Regions from separate parts of the Massilia sp. WG5 genome, predicted to be linked through region 2. Evidence: predicted binding sites of a transcription regulator. Region 2 holds the regulator's gene; each other region holds the start of a gene.
The links. Region 2 encodes FNR, which switches genes on or off when oxygen is low (the NO sensors DNR and NnrR bind a similar motif). Its sites were predicted from a motif close to TTGATNNNNATCAA; they were not measured.

Region 1 (4,506 bases), 610 kb from region 2:
GGCAGACAGCGTGCGGCTGACGGTTTCCAGGGTCAGGCCGAGATAGCTGCCGATCTCGTGGCGCGTCATGCGCAGGTTGAACAACTTGCTCGAGTAACCCATCGCCGCGAAGCGATCGGCCAGCGAGATCAGGAAGCGGGCCACGCGCGCTTCCGCCGACAGGGCGCCGAGCATGCCGATCATGGCCTGTTCGCGCACCAGTTCGCGGCTCATCACGCCGTACATCAGGTTCTCGAGCTCGGCATGCACCCTCCCCAGGGCAGTCAGCTTCTTGAACGGTACGAGGATCAGGTCGCAGTCGGACAGGGCCACCGCTTCCGAAGCGTAGTGCCGGGTGTGGATGCCGTCGACACCGAGCATGTCGCCCTTCATGGGGAAGCTCAGCACCTGTTCGTTGCCGAACTCGTCGATCAGCACCGTTTTCAGGAAGCCGGAGTTGACGATATATAAGGTGTCGAACGCCTGGCCGATCGTGTGGACACGCTGGCCGGTCTTGAACTGTACGTGCTGGAACAGCAGCTCCTCGGTATTCATCGATACGGCGGCCGGGATATGGAGCAGGTCGCAGACCTCTTTCAGGTTTGACCACAGGCGACCCTGGCGCTGGCGCCCGGCCTCCATCTGTGACGAGTGCAGGGTCGAGGGGGCGGCGTTGCGTTGTTCTGACATTGGCTGGGACTGCATACTCATCTCCAGGTGAAGGAAAACAAGGTTTCAGGAGGCTCAATGCGGAGAATGGACCGCAAGCAAGTCGAAACGCTGAAGTCAGTATGCCAACACGAGTTCGGCATTCATATCAGCAACGGCTGAATGTGTAGGTAGGAAGGTGAGTCAGAATGTAAGAATATTCTTACTATCTTGGCTCACTTCCGAGGGAAGGCAGGGCATACCCGTGTAGGATAAGCGTCGAGAAGAGCTCGTCTCTTATGCGCCACGCAGGTCGTGGAGCAACCATGGACAGCCAGGAATGTCCAAAACAGTTTAGGCGCCGCCCGGTTCCAGCGGTCAGGCCTTCATCGGCGCCAGCAGGCGGTGGGCGACGGCGTACTGGACCATTTCGGACAGCGAGGTCATGCCCATCTTCTGCATGATGCGGGTCTTGTGAGTGCTCACTGTCTTCACAGACAGATGCAGGTTGTTGGCAATCTCGGTAATCGACTTGCCTCCCACCAGCAAGGAAAACACCTCGAATTCCCGGTCCGACAGCTGCTTGTGCAGCAGTTGCTCGTTCGGCGCCATGATGTTCAGCGCCAGTTGCTCGGCCACTTCGGTACTGATATAAGGACGGCCCGACGCCACCTTGCGGATTGCGCCGACCAGCTGGGTGCCGGCGCTTTCCTTGGTCAGGTAACCCTGGGCGCCGGCGCGGATCGCACGCACCGCATACTGTTCTTCCTCGTGCATGGTGAGGATCAGGATGGCGAGCTTGGGCGCTTCGCTGCGCACCTGGCGGATCAGGTCGACCCCGCTGCGGCCGGGCATCGACAGGTCGAGCAGCAGCAGGTCGAAACCTCCCTGGCGCACCAGCGACAGCACTTCGAAGCCGTTGATGGCTTCGCCGACGATCTCGATATCGAGCGCGCCGTCGAGGATGCGCTTGAGGCCTTCGCGCATGATGGTGTGGTCGTCAGCGATGACTATGCGAATCATAGGAGTTCCCCAGTGCAATGCGTGCGTAGCCTACACGCTAGCACATTGCTAAAATTTAATTTGTATTTTTTTGGCAATAGGCCGCCCCGGCGGTCACCCGCCAGCGGCCCGGCGCGGCGGATTCAGGTGCCGGGCTCGCGGATCAGACGGTGCACCAGGACCGGCTTGCTCGTCTGCGACAGCACTTTGTTCGTCACGCTGCCGAGCAACAATTGGCCCCAGCCACTGCGGCCGTGCGAGCCCATGAAGATCAGGTCGCAGTGTTGCTGCTCAGCCACGTCGACGATCTTCAGCGCGGCCGCGTCCGAGAACGCGGTCATGCAGGAATGCTTCAGCCCGCACTCGTCGGCCTTGCGCATGATCTTGCCCATGTATTCCTCGCCCAGGCGCCGCATCTGCGCCATATAGTCCTCTTCGCTGGGATAGGACGGCGGGATGATTTCCACATACACGGGGTACTGGTACTCGGGCGCGACGAACAGCGCGAGCACTTCCGCTCCCATCTGTTGCGCGAACTGGACGCCGGCGCAGGCAGTGTGTTGGGACACCGCGGAGCCGTCGGTGGTGATCAGGATCTTCTGGTACATGGTGAGCCCTCCCTCACGTCACGTTACCTTCTTATTGTAGTTCGGCTTTTCATCCTTGGCAGATAGTAAATGCTTGATCTTAATCAGGGTTGGGCTCGCTTTCCTGCGCGAAAACATCACATGGCACAAAAGCAGCTGCGATAAAAAAATACAACACTTGCTTTGTGAAAATATTCAGAAACACGCAGAAATAATTGTCGCTGAACTAAGTTTACGGAGCCAATCGGCAACGGTCCGTCTTCTAAGATTTACCTACGGCAACCACGCTGATACACTCGTGCAATACCCGGCCGTCAGTGTATTGACGGCAGCAGTACAGCACACAGCACTGATCATCGCGACATTTACATTATGGAGAAGCAGGGACTATGACCGACGCCGCTGACGATTTCGACGCATTATTCGAGGAAGTGGCAGCGCAACGAGCCAGCGCGCCCGCTCCCGTACCGGCACCGGCTCCGGCGCCCGAACCCGCCGCGGGCGGAGAGAGTGGCGACAGCGACGACCTCGAGGCCCTGTTCGACCAGGTTGCCTCGAATTCCGCGCCCGCCGCCGCGCCGGCCGCACCCGTGCCGGCCCCGGCCGTCACCGCCGCTGCCGAAGCCTCGGACGATCCGGACGGCCAGATGATGTATGCCCGCCTGGGCAGCATCGTGCGCATCATGCACGATTCGCTGCGCGAACTCGGCTACGACAAGGCGCTCACCGAAGCCTCGTCCCAGATCATCGACGCCCAGGACCGCCTGGAATACGTCGCCAGCCTGACCGAGCAGGCCGCGAACAAGGTGCTGAACACGCTGGACGAAGGCATGCCGGCGCAGGACCAGCTGTCCAAGCAGGCCAAGGATATGGAAGGCCGCTGGGCCGACCTGTTCTCCGGCAAGCTGTCGCTCGACCAGTTCAAGGCGCTGGCCGGCGACTCGCGCAGCTTCGCGGCAGCCGTGTCGGAAGCAACCGAAGCCGAGAAGGCGCGCCTGCTCGAGATCATGATGGCCCAGGATTTCCAGGACATCACCGGCCAGCTGATCAAGAAAGTGGTCAAGATCACGCAGACGGTCGAGAACGAACTCGCCCAGCTGCTGCGCGACAGCGCCCCGGCCGAGGTGAAGGAAAAGCTGGCGCAGAAGCACGCGGCGCAGGAACAGGAGAAGCCCGCCGAACTGATGCAGGGACCGTCGGTGCCGTCCGCGGCGCTCGACCAGGACAGTGTCGATGACCTTCTTGCCGATCTGGGATTCTAATGGATGAAATGCTCAAGGATTTCGTGATCGAGGCCTTGGATCTTGCGACCAACGTCGAGGAGCATCTGCTCCGCCTCGAACGCGATCCGGATAACAAGGAAACGCTGAACGCGGTGTTCCGCTCGTTCCACACCATCAAGGGTGGCGCGGGCTTCATGGGACTCCCTGCGCTGGTGACCGCCTGCCACCTGACCGAGAACCTGTTCGATGCGCTGCGCACCGGCGCGGCCCCGGTCACGCCGTCGGCGATCGAGGCGTCGCTGCAGGCTTCCGGCTTCGTCGCCGACCAGCTCAACGACCTGAACAACGGCACGGCGCCGGAGCAGCTTGCGCCGATGCCGGCCGATCTCGAGCGCATGCTGAAGGATGCGATCGACGGCAAGGATGCGCCGAAGGCCGCACCTGCGCCTGCTCCCGCTCCGGCGGCGGCCCCGGCGCCGGTCGCCGCTGCAGCGCCTGCGCCCGCCGCAGACGTCGGCAATGACGACCTGGATTGGGAAGGCATGTACATGGCGGTGGTCCCGCCGGGCACTCATGCGCCGGCCGCGGCTTCTGCTCCGGCAGCGGCAGCCGCTCCGGCAGCCGCGGTGACGCCGCCGGCCGCGCCCGCCGCAGCACAGGAAGCAGCGCCGGCCAGGGCCGGCTGGGACGGCGTCGAGCGCCGTTCCGAGAGCAAGCCGGCCGCAAGCGCCCCGGCCAAGGACGAGAGCATCCGTATCGATGCCGTCAAGCTGGACGCGCTGCTGGAAGTGGCGGGCGAATCGGTGCAGGCCGCGAACCAGGCTGCCGTGCTGCTCGAGCGTCTGGCGCAGTTCAAGTTCGAAGGCCAGGCCGCCACCCTGATGGCGACCCTGACCGAGACCCTGGAGCGCGCCTCGCGCTACTCGGCCGAGCTGCAGCGCGCCACGCTGGCGACCCGCATGCAGCCGGTGGGCCGCCTGTTCCAGAAGTTCCCGCGCCTGGTGCGCGAGCTGGCCAAGGACCTGGGCAAGGAAGTCGAGCTGATCATCGAAGGCGCCGAGACCGAA
Region 2 (4,506 bases):
GACACCGGGATCCCGGACAGGAAGGCGCCCAGCGACACGCCCTGGAAGAAGGCCGCCGTCATCGAACCGCAGATGAAGGCCAGGTCCCAGACCGGGCGTTCGCGGTCGTTCGCCTTGAAGCGGAATTCGAAGGCCACGCCGCGGAAGATCAGGCCCACCAGCATAAAGATCAGCGGCAGGTAGAGGCCCGGCAGGATCACCGCGTAGGCGACCGGGAAGGCCGCCAGCAGCCCCTCGCCGCCCAGCACCAGCCAGGTCTCGTTGCCGTCCCAGATCGGCGCCACCGAGTTCATCATCACGTCGCGCTCGCGCCTGCCCGGCACGAAGGGGTACAGCATGCCGATGCCGAGGTCGAAGCCGTCCAGCACCACGTACATGAAGACGGAAAAGAAGATGATGCCGGCCCAGACTGCGGTGATGTCGATGTCCATATCAGGTCATGTTGTCTTCGTTGACGGAAGCGTCCGGCTCGGGCACCGACAGCGGCCGCGCCGGCGTGCGTCCCCTGCCCGGCCCGCCCTGCGGCGCGCGGGCCAGGTCGAAGGCCTGCGGGCCCTTGCGCACCAGCCGCAGCACATAGGCGATGCCGACCCCGAACACGAACAGGTAGGCCACCACGAATACGGCCAGGCTCAGCGCCAGCGGGCCGACGGAAATCTTCGATGCGGCGTCCGCGGTGCGCAGCACGCCGTAGACGATCCAGGGCTGGCGTCCGACCTCGGTGGTGATCCAGCCGGCCAGCACCGCCAGCAGGCCGGCCGGCCCCATCCACATCGCCATGCGCAGGAACAGGCGCTGCTCGAACAGCCGTTTTTTCACCCGCAGCCACAGGCTCCAGGAGCCCAGCGCGATCATCAGGAGACCCAGCCCGACCATCACGCGGAAGCTCCAGAAGAGAATCAGGGAATTCGGCCGCTCGTCCTTCGGGAATTCCTTCAGGCCCTTGATCTGGCCGCCCCAGCTATGGGTCAGGATCAGGCTGCCGAGGCGCGGGATGCCGACGGCAAATTTCGTTTCCTCGTCCTTCATCGACGGAATGCCGAACAGCAGCAGCGGCAGCGGCTTGTCGCCCTCGTTCTGCCAGTGGCCCTCGAGCGCGGCGATTTTGGCCGGCTGGTGCTGCAGGGTGTTCAGGCCGTGCATGTCGCCCACAACGGCCTGGACCGGCGCCACGATCAGGACCAGCCACATCGCCATCGACAGCATGGTGCGCACCGCATCGTTGCCCCGCCCTTTCAGCAGGTGCCAGGCGGCCGAGCTGCCGACGAACAGCGCGGTCGACAGGAAGGCGGCGATCGACATGTGCACCAGCCGGTAGGGAAAGGAGGGATTGAAGACGATCTTCAGCCAGTCGACCGGCACCATGCGGCCCTCGACGATGGCATAGCCCTGCGGGGTCTGCATCCAGCTGTTCGAGCCGAGGATCCAGGTGGCGGAAATCAGCGTGCCGAGCGCGACCATGCAGGTGGCGAGGAAGTGCAGCCCGGGTCCGACCCGGGTCCAGCCGAACAGCATCACGCCCAGGAAGCCGGCTTCCAGGAAGAAGGCGGTCAGCACCTCGTAGGCCAGCAGGGGTCCGGTGATGGACCCGGCGTAGTCGGAAAAATAGCTCCAGTTGGTGCCGAACTGGTAGGCCATCACGATGCCGGAGACGACACCCATGCCGAAGGTGACGGCGAAGATCCTCAGCCAGAAGTGGTACAGGTCGACGAAGACCCGGCGCTTCGTCTTCAGCCAGCACAGTTCCAGCACGGCAAGGTAGCTGGCCAGGCCGATGGTAATGGCCGGGAACAGGATGTGGAACGACATCGTAAACGCGAACTGCACGCGCGCCAGGTCCAATGCCGCCAGTCCGAACATGAAAGTCCTCCCGTGATGTCGTGTCCCGAATCTAGCATGGGCCAGTGTGCGCACGATTGGCAGGATGACAATGCTCGCCCCCGCCGGGCTGTTGGAAATGACACGAAGTACAAACAAGTCCTTGACTAAAAGCCAAGGAGACGGCCCCGTGCGTGGCGACGGGCCGTATAATCCGGTATCGACCGCCATCCGACTCTTCACTTCCGATGATCCAGGCTATTTCCATCCAGAATGACAGCAGGCCCCTGAACGTCTCGGCGCTGAAGGCCAGCTGCGCAGCCTGCAGCATGCACCAGCTGTGCCTGCCGATGGGCCTGGAAAATGCGGATATCGACCGCCTCGACAAGATCATCGGCCGCCGCCGCCGGCTCGAGCGCGACGAGGCGCTGTACAAGATGGGCGAGCCCTTCCGTAACCTGTACGCCGTGCGCTTCGGGCATTTCAAGACCTACCAGGTGAACGCGGCCGGCGAAGCCCAGATCACGGGCTTCCAGATGGCCGGCGAGCTGCTCGGCATGGATGCGATCAGCGGCGACCGCTATCGCTGCGATGCGGTGGCGCTCGAGGACAGCGAAGTCTGCGAGATCCCCTTCGCCAACCTGGAAGAGCTGTTCGGCCAAGTCCCCGCCCTGCTGCGCCATTTCCACCGCATCATGAGCAACGAGATCACGCGCGAGCAGAATGTCATGCTCTTGCTCGGCAATATGCGCGCCGAGCAGCGCTTCGCCGTTTTCCTCGTCAACAAATCGGCCCGCTACGCCGCACGCGGCTATTCGCCCACCCAGTTCGCCCTGCGCATGTCGCGCGAAGACATCGGCAACTACCTGGGGCTCACCATCGAAAGCATCAGCCGGCTGCTGTCGCGCTTCAAGAAAATGGGACTGGTGGCGATCGACAAGCGCGAAGTGAGCCTGCTCGACCTGCCGCGCCTGAAGGCGATGGCGGCCGGCACCGAGCAGTGCAGTCCGATGGCGTGAGCCCGGCATGGCGTCCGGCTGCCGCCCAGGCCGCGCAAACCCCAGGCAAGTCAACCTACTTGACGCTGGGAATTGGCGTCGCAACAACTCGGCCTGACTGCATTTCTCCTTTTTCGACAAAGAGTCGTTGCGGCTTTGCGACCGCAAAGCTTACCATCGGCCAGGCGGACAGAGCAGTGTCCACCATCTTTGTCGGTTTCTGGAGAAACAGTCATGACCAAGCGAAGAAACTTCCTTCGGATTGCCTCCCGCGTGGGCGTCTCCGTATGCGCCGGCGCGGCGCTTCCATGGCTCACGAGGGCCCAGGCCGCGACCAGCGCGAACGTGCATTACATCGATCCGACAGTCGCCGGCCCGGGCGACGGCACGCTTGCCAGCCCGTTCCGCTCCTGGACCAGCGTTTCCTGGACGCCCGGCCACACCTATCTGCAGAAACGGGGCACGACCTATTCCGGTGTCTTCCAGCTGTCGGCGAGCGGCGTGCCGTCCCAGCGCATCACGATCGGCGCCTATTACCGATCCGACGGCAGCGACGATGCGTCAAGGCCAAAACCGGTCATTGTCCTGCCGGCCGCGCCCACCGCGCCGGCCGACGGCGCCTCGATCGCGGTGTTGAAGCAGGAGCGCGATTTCGTCACCTACCGCAACCTGGACATCCGGAACAGCGCCTTGCCGGAAGCCAGCGACGCGGCGATCATCTGGCTGGGCAATAACTGCGTGTTCGACAACTGCAGGCTGACATCGAACTGCGCCGGCGTGTATATGTTCAATAAAAGCCACACGACCGTCTCCAACTGCGTGCTCGACGTCATCAGTAACAGCGCCACATATGCCAACCACGGGATCCTGGTGGCCGCGAACCTCACCGTCGACGACATCCGCCTGCTCAACAATACCGTCCGCCACCACGGCGGCGGCACCGGGAGCTCGCACGGCATCCGCTGCGAAACCTACAGCAGCGACACCTTCCTCACGCATCTCGTGATTCGCGGGAACCGCGTTTCTCCGCCGACCGGCGTCGCCTACAGCACGAACCCCAGGGCGATCGGCGTCTACCTGGTCCAGGGGGCCGGCGCCACCTTGGACAAGAATACCGTAAGCGGGATGCTCACCGGCATCCTCATCAACAGCGGCGATGGCAACTACGTCGGCAACAATAACTGCAGCAACAATATGAATTTCGGCATTCATATCAGCGGGCTCGCCAGGAATTACATGATCGAGAACAACGTCTGCAATGCGAATGGCGGGGATTTTGGTCCGAGCTGGTACGGACGCGGCATCGAGCTGACCTCGGCGGGGCCGGATGCCGTATCGGGGCACACGATCCGCTACAACACCTGCAAATCCAACCGCAACTACGGCGGCCCGCTGGACAATGGTTCGGAAGGGGTCGGCATCGGCCTGGATAACGGGACCAGCAAGTGTTCGATCTACGGCAACGTCATCTCGAAGAACGAGGGAAACGGCATTCAGGTGTACGGCGGCGGCGATCCGGCCAGGTGGCCCGACACGGGCGGCCATACGATCAGTTCCAACAAGATGGATTCGAACTGCAGCTTCTCCAGGCTGAACCGGCGCAGCGGAGGAACGACGCCCAGTTCATTCCAGGCGCACATCGCGCTGGTCTATGTCTACGGCAGCCCTACCCTCGTTGCCAAAAACGCTT
Region 3 (4,506 bases), 840 kb from region 2:
GGGTCGCAATTTTCTCGTCGCCGCCGGGCTGGAGCAAGTGCTCGACTATCTCGAGCGCCTGTCCTTCGGCCAGGAGGAGATCGGCTGGCTGCGCGCGAGCGGGTGGTTCACGGAAAAATTCCTCCGCTATCTCGGCGCCATGCGTTTCACCGGGAAGGTCGACGCCATGCCCGAGGGAACCGTGTTCTTCCCCGGCGAGCCGGTACTGCGTGTGAGCGCGCCCATCGCCGAGGCCCAGCTGATCGAGAGCCGGGTCATCAATCTGCTGCAGCTTTCGATCCTGATCGCCTCCAAGGCCGTGCGCTGCGTGTTGGCGGCCCGGGGCCGCGAACTGGTGGACTTCGGCATGCGCCGCGCGCATGGCGCCGAGGCAGCCCTGCTGGCGGCGCGCTGCAGCTTCATTGCCGGGTTCGACGCTACGGCAACCGTACTCGCCGGCCAGCGCTACGGCATCCCCTTGTCCGGGACGATGGCGCACTCCTACGTCCAGGCGCATGCCAGCGAAGACCAGGCATTCGCCGCCTTTGCCCACGGTTGCCGGGACGGCTGCACCCTGCTGGTCGATACCTATGACGTGCCGCGCGCGCTGGAGCGCGTTGTCACCCTCATCCGGCGCCTGCGCGCCACCGGGGGCGCCCAGGTCCGGGCGGTGCGCATCGACAGTGGCGACCTTGCCGAACAGGCCGGCCTCGCGCGCCGGCTGCTGGACGCGGCCGGCTGCACGGACGTGCGGATCGCAGTGAGCGGCGATCTCGACGAGTATCGTGTCGCTGCCTTGATGGAGACAGGCGCGCCGATCGACAGCTTCGGCATCGGGACGCGAATGGCGACCTCGGCCGACGCGCCCTTCCTCGACTGCGCATACAAGCTGGCCGAATACGAAGGCCGCGCCCGGCGCAAGCGTTCGGCCGGCAAGCAGACCTACCCCGGACGCAAGCAGGTCTTCCGCCGCTTTGACGACGACGGCATACTGGTCCAGGACACGATCGGGCTGGAGACCGAATACGTTCGTGGAAGACCCTTGTTGCAGCCGGTGATGCAGGAAGGGAAACGCCATTCGCCGCACTGGACCCTGGGCCACATGCGCCAGACCTTGCGCAGCGAACTCGCCAGCCTGCCTCCACGGCTGACCTCACTGGAAGCGGCCGCACCGCCGCCGGCCGTGCTTTCGCCGGGCATCACGCAGCTGGTCGCCTTGGTCGATTTCCAGTTCGCCTGAGCTCAGGATCCGGGCCGCTTCGCGGACAGTGCCTGCACCAGCGATTCCGCCTGCGGATTGCTGGCCTTGCCGCCGATGATGTCGCTGGCGGACAGGGTGCTGCGATAGTAGGCCTTGTTCACGCCCTGATTGATCCGCACACCGCTCAGTTCGACGCTGGCTGCGTCGCCGAACAAACCCTTGTTGTCCGACCATGCGATGACATCGCCCCTGCCCGCAGTGCCCTGGACCATCCTGTTCCAGTTAATGACGGTCAAGCCAGCCTTTGCGCCCAGCGACACGCTGGTCTTCTTGAGGAAGGCATCGACCGCCTTCTGGTTGTTCAGCAAGAAAACCAGCGCGCCGCCCTCGGCGCCCGCCTGCAGCCCAAGGCTCAGGCCGCCGGTGTTGTAGAAGACCGGTTGCGACCAGCTCCCATCCTCGTGCTTGACCAGCAATAAGCCCGCGCCGCCTTCCGCGCCGATGCCGACCGCCGCGCGCTTGTTGGCCGGGACAATGAAAATGCCTTTCGCCGTATCCAGCAGGGAGCGCATGCGGGTATCCGCGTCGAGCGTGTGCACGATGTTCGTGGCCTGCAGCACATGCCGCTCGGCCGCGGCCGCCTGGCGGTCGGGTGCCGCCGTCGTGTCGGCGACCGGGCGACGGCTCTCCTGGGCATGAAGGATCCCGGGACCTGCCAGCAACAAGGCGATCGCAAGTTGCAGGGCGTTTTCGCTGAGGGCATCCATGACATACTCCTTCACTCTTGAGAATTGGAACAGCTCAATGCTAGTCCTTGAAATGGCCTCTCTGGTATGACTCCGATCAAGAAGCCTATTCAATATCTCTGTCATGCATAGGGCACAAGCCAAGGCGCTGTCCTGCCGCCGGAGGGGCTTTACTTGATGCAGATCAAGAAGAGCTAAATCTCTGCTAGAAGTTGCGAAAACTGGCGCATTAGCTTTGATATTGAGCAAAATAATCTCTATGATGGCCGAATTCATGTATTTACAGCGTGAACATGGATTCCAACAATATCGCTGCCAGCCTCGACTGGCTTCTGTCGGCGGCCCGCGACCCGATGCTGGTATACGACGCCGGCGGCGTCATCATGCGCGCCAATCCGCCGCTGTCTTCGCTGTTCGCGTGGCCTCTCGAGGAATTGATCGGGAAACGCTTCGACGTGCTGCTGCCTGAGGGGCCGCGCCGCGCCCATGCGGGCAGCGGCCCCGTCATGGCGCTCGACCGGGCGGGCGCGGCGTTCAGCGTCGGGCTCAGCCTGACGAGGCTCGACGCCGAAGGCAGCCCGCTGACGCTGGCCACCATCCATGACGCGCGCGCCATCGGCGGCGCCGAACAGGCGCTGCGCGACAGCGAGGCACGCATGCGCGCGGTGTTCGAGACCGCCGCGGACGGCATCATCACGATCGACGAGCATGGCCTGGTCGAGCGCGTCAACCCGGCCGCCGAGCGCATGTTCGGCTTTACGGAGCGGGAGCTTGCCGGACGCAATGTCTCGGTCCTGATGCCCTCGCCGGACCGTGAGCGCCACGGTGGCTACCTGCGCCATTACCTGCGGACCGGCGAACGGCGCATCATCGGCATCGGGCGCGAGGTGCATGGTCTGCGCAAGGATGGCACCCTGTTTCCGATGGAGATAGCGGTAACCGAGATGCAAATCGGCGGCGCACGCATGTTCACCGGACTGGTGCGTGATATCACTGCGCGCAAGCAGAGCGAGGAGCAGGCCGGGCTGTTGCTGCGGGAGCTGCGCGGCGCCAACGAAGAGCTCAGCAATTTTGCCTATGCCGTGTCACACGATCTGAAAGCGCCGCTGCGCGCGATCGGCGCGCTGGCGGACTGGCTGGCGACGGATTATGCTGATTGTTTCGACGACGAAGGCCGGGAACACATGCGCCTGCTCATCAGCCGCGTGCATCGGATGGGAAGTCTGATCGACGGCATCCTCGAGTATTCGCGCGTGGGCCGCGAGGGCGGCGCGCTGCGGATGGTCGACCTGAACGCGACCCTGGTGGATATCGTGGACCTCCTGTCACCGCCGGCGACCATCAAGCTGGCCGTCGCACCCGGGCTGCCGGTGATCTGGACGGAGCCGACGCGTGTCCGCCAGGTCTTCCACAATCTGATCTCGAACGCCATCAAATACCTGGACAAGCCCGAGGGGCGGGTGGCCGTCGACTGCAGCGACGAGGGCGATCACTGGCGCTTCGCGGTCTCGGATAACGGGCCGGGCATCGAACAGCGCCATTTCGAACGCATTTTCCAGCTGTTCCAGACCCTGGCCCCACGCGACCGTATCGAGAGTTCGGGGGTCGGCCTGGCCCTGGTGAGGCGGCTCGTCGAGAGCCTGGGAGGACGGGTGTGGCTCGAATCGGTTCCAGGGGAGGGCAGCACCTTTTATTTCACGATGCCGAAGTCGCACCGCCAGGTGCAAGAGGAGAAGCGCTCGCCGCCCGGCGCGTGTGCAGTGAAGATTGGACCATGAGCGAGCTGCCCTGACATGAATACCATACTTGTGCTGCTGGTCGAGGACGATGTGGTCGATCGCATGGCGTGCCGGCGGCGGCTGAGCGCAACGCCCGGCGGCCGCTTCCGTCTGGTGGAGGCGGACGATGGCGAGCGTGGACTGTCGCTTGCCAGCCGCCTGTGCCCGGATTGCATCCTGCTCGACTATCGGCTGCCCGACCTGAGCGGGATCGAGTTCCTCGACCGCCTGAAGGCCGATCCCGACGATGCGGTTCGCTCGATCCCGGTACTGATGCTGACGGGCGCCGACAGCGCCGCCGTCGCCACCGAAGCAATGCGGCATGGCGCCAGCGACTACCTGGTCAAGGATGCGATTGGACGCTATCTGGAACTGCTGCCGTCGGCCCTCGAGCGCATCCAGCGCGAGCGCCGGCTGATGAAGGAGAAGCGCCAGGCGGAAGCCAGGTTCCGGACGCTGGTCGAGCAAACGCAGGCGATCAGCTATGTCGTGGCTACCGGGCGTCCCGACCGCTTCCACTACATCAGTCCCCAGATCGGAATACTGGGCGCCGTTCCCGAGGAATGGCTGAACAATCCCGGGCTCTACGCGGCCAGCATGTTGCCGGAAGACAGAAACGAGGTCCTCGCCGAGGTGCTGCGCTGCCGCAGGGATGGCCTTCCGCTGCGCCTGGAGTACCGTCTGCGCGACCGCTCCGGCGAGGTGCTGTGGTTTCGCGACCAGGCCGACGTGGTGCATGACGACACCGGACAGGCGCTGTTCATGCAAGGCACGCTGATCGATATCACGGCGAACAAGTTGG

Region 1: a site for FNR is predicted at 2,311-2,324, ahead of AM586_RS08530 (universal stress protein). Genes of this name have one in related genera too.
Region 3: a site for FNR is predicted at 2,101-2,114, ahead of AM586_RS02105 (lipid-binding SYLF domain-containing protein). Genes of this name have one in related genera too.

The regions. Positions count from the first base shown of each region.
Region 1 is NZ_CP012640.2:1,910,711-1,915,216, reverse strand. It holds gene AM586_RS08540 (Crp/Fnr family transcriptional regulator) at 1-621, opposite strand, end outside; gene AM586_RS08535 (response regulator transcription factor) at 1,006-1,650, opposite strand; gene AM586_RS08530 (universal stress protein) at 1,773-2,237, opposite strand; gene AM586_RS08525 (protein phosphatase CheZ) at 2,606-3,478, shown strand; gene AM586_RS08520 (chemotaxis protein CheA) at 3,478-4,506, shown strand, end outside.
Region 2 is NZ_CP012640.2:1,305,206-1,309,711, forward strand. It holds gene cydB (cytochrome d ubiquinol oxidase subunit II) at 1-431, opposite strand, end outside; gene AM586_RS05660 (cytochrome ubiquinol oxidase subunit I) at 433-1,860, opposite strand; gene fnr (fumarate/nitrate reduction transcriptional regulator Fnr) at 2,067-2,837, shown strand; gene AM586_RS05670 (right-handed parallel beta-helix repeat-containing protein) at 3,051-4,506, shown strand, end outside.
Region 3 is NZ_CP012640.2:463,799-468,304, reverse strand. It holds gene AM586_RS02110 (nicotinate phosphoribosyltransferase) at 1-1,219, shown strand, start outside; gene AM586_RS02105 (lipid-binding SYLF domain-containing protein) at 1,222-1,947, opposite strand; gene AM586_RS02100 (PAS domain S-box protein) at 2,220-3,704, shown strand; gene AM586_RS02095 (response regulator) at 3,720-4,506, shown strand, end outside.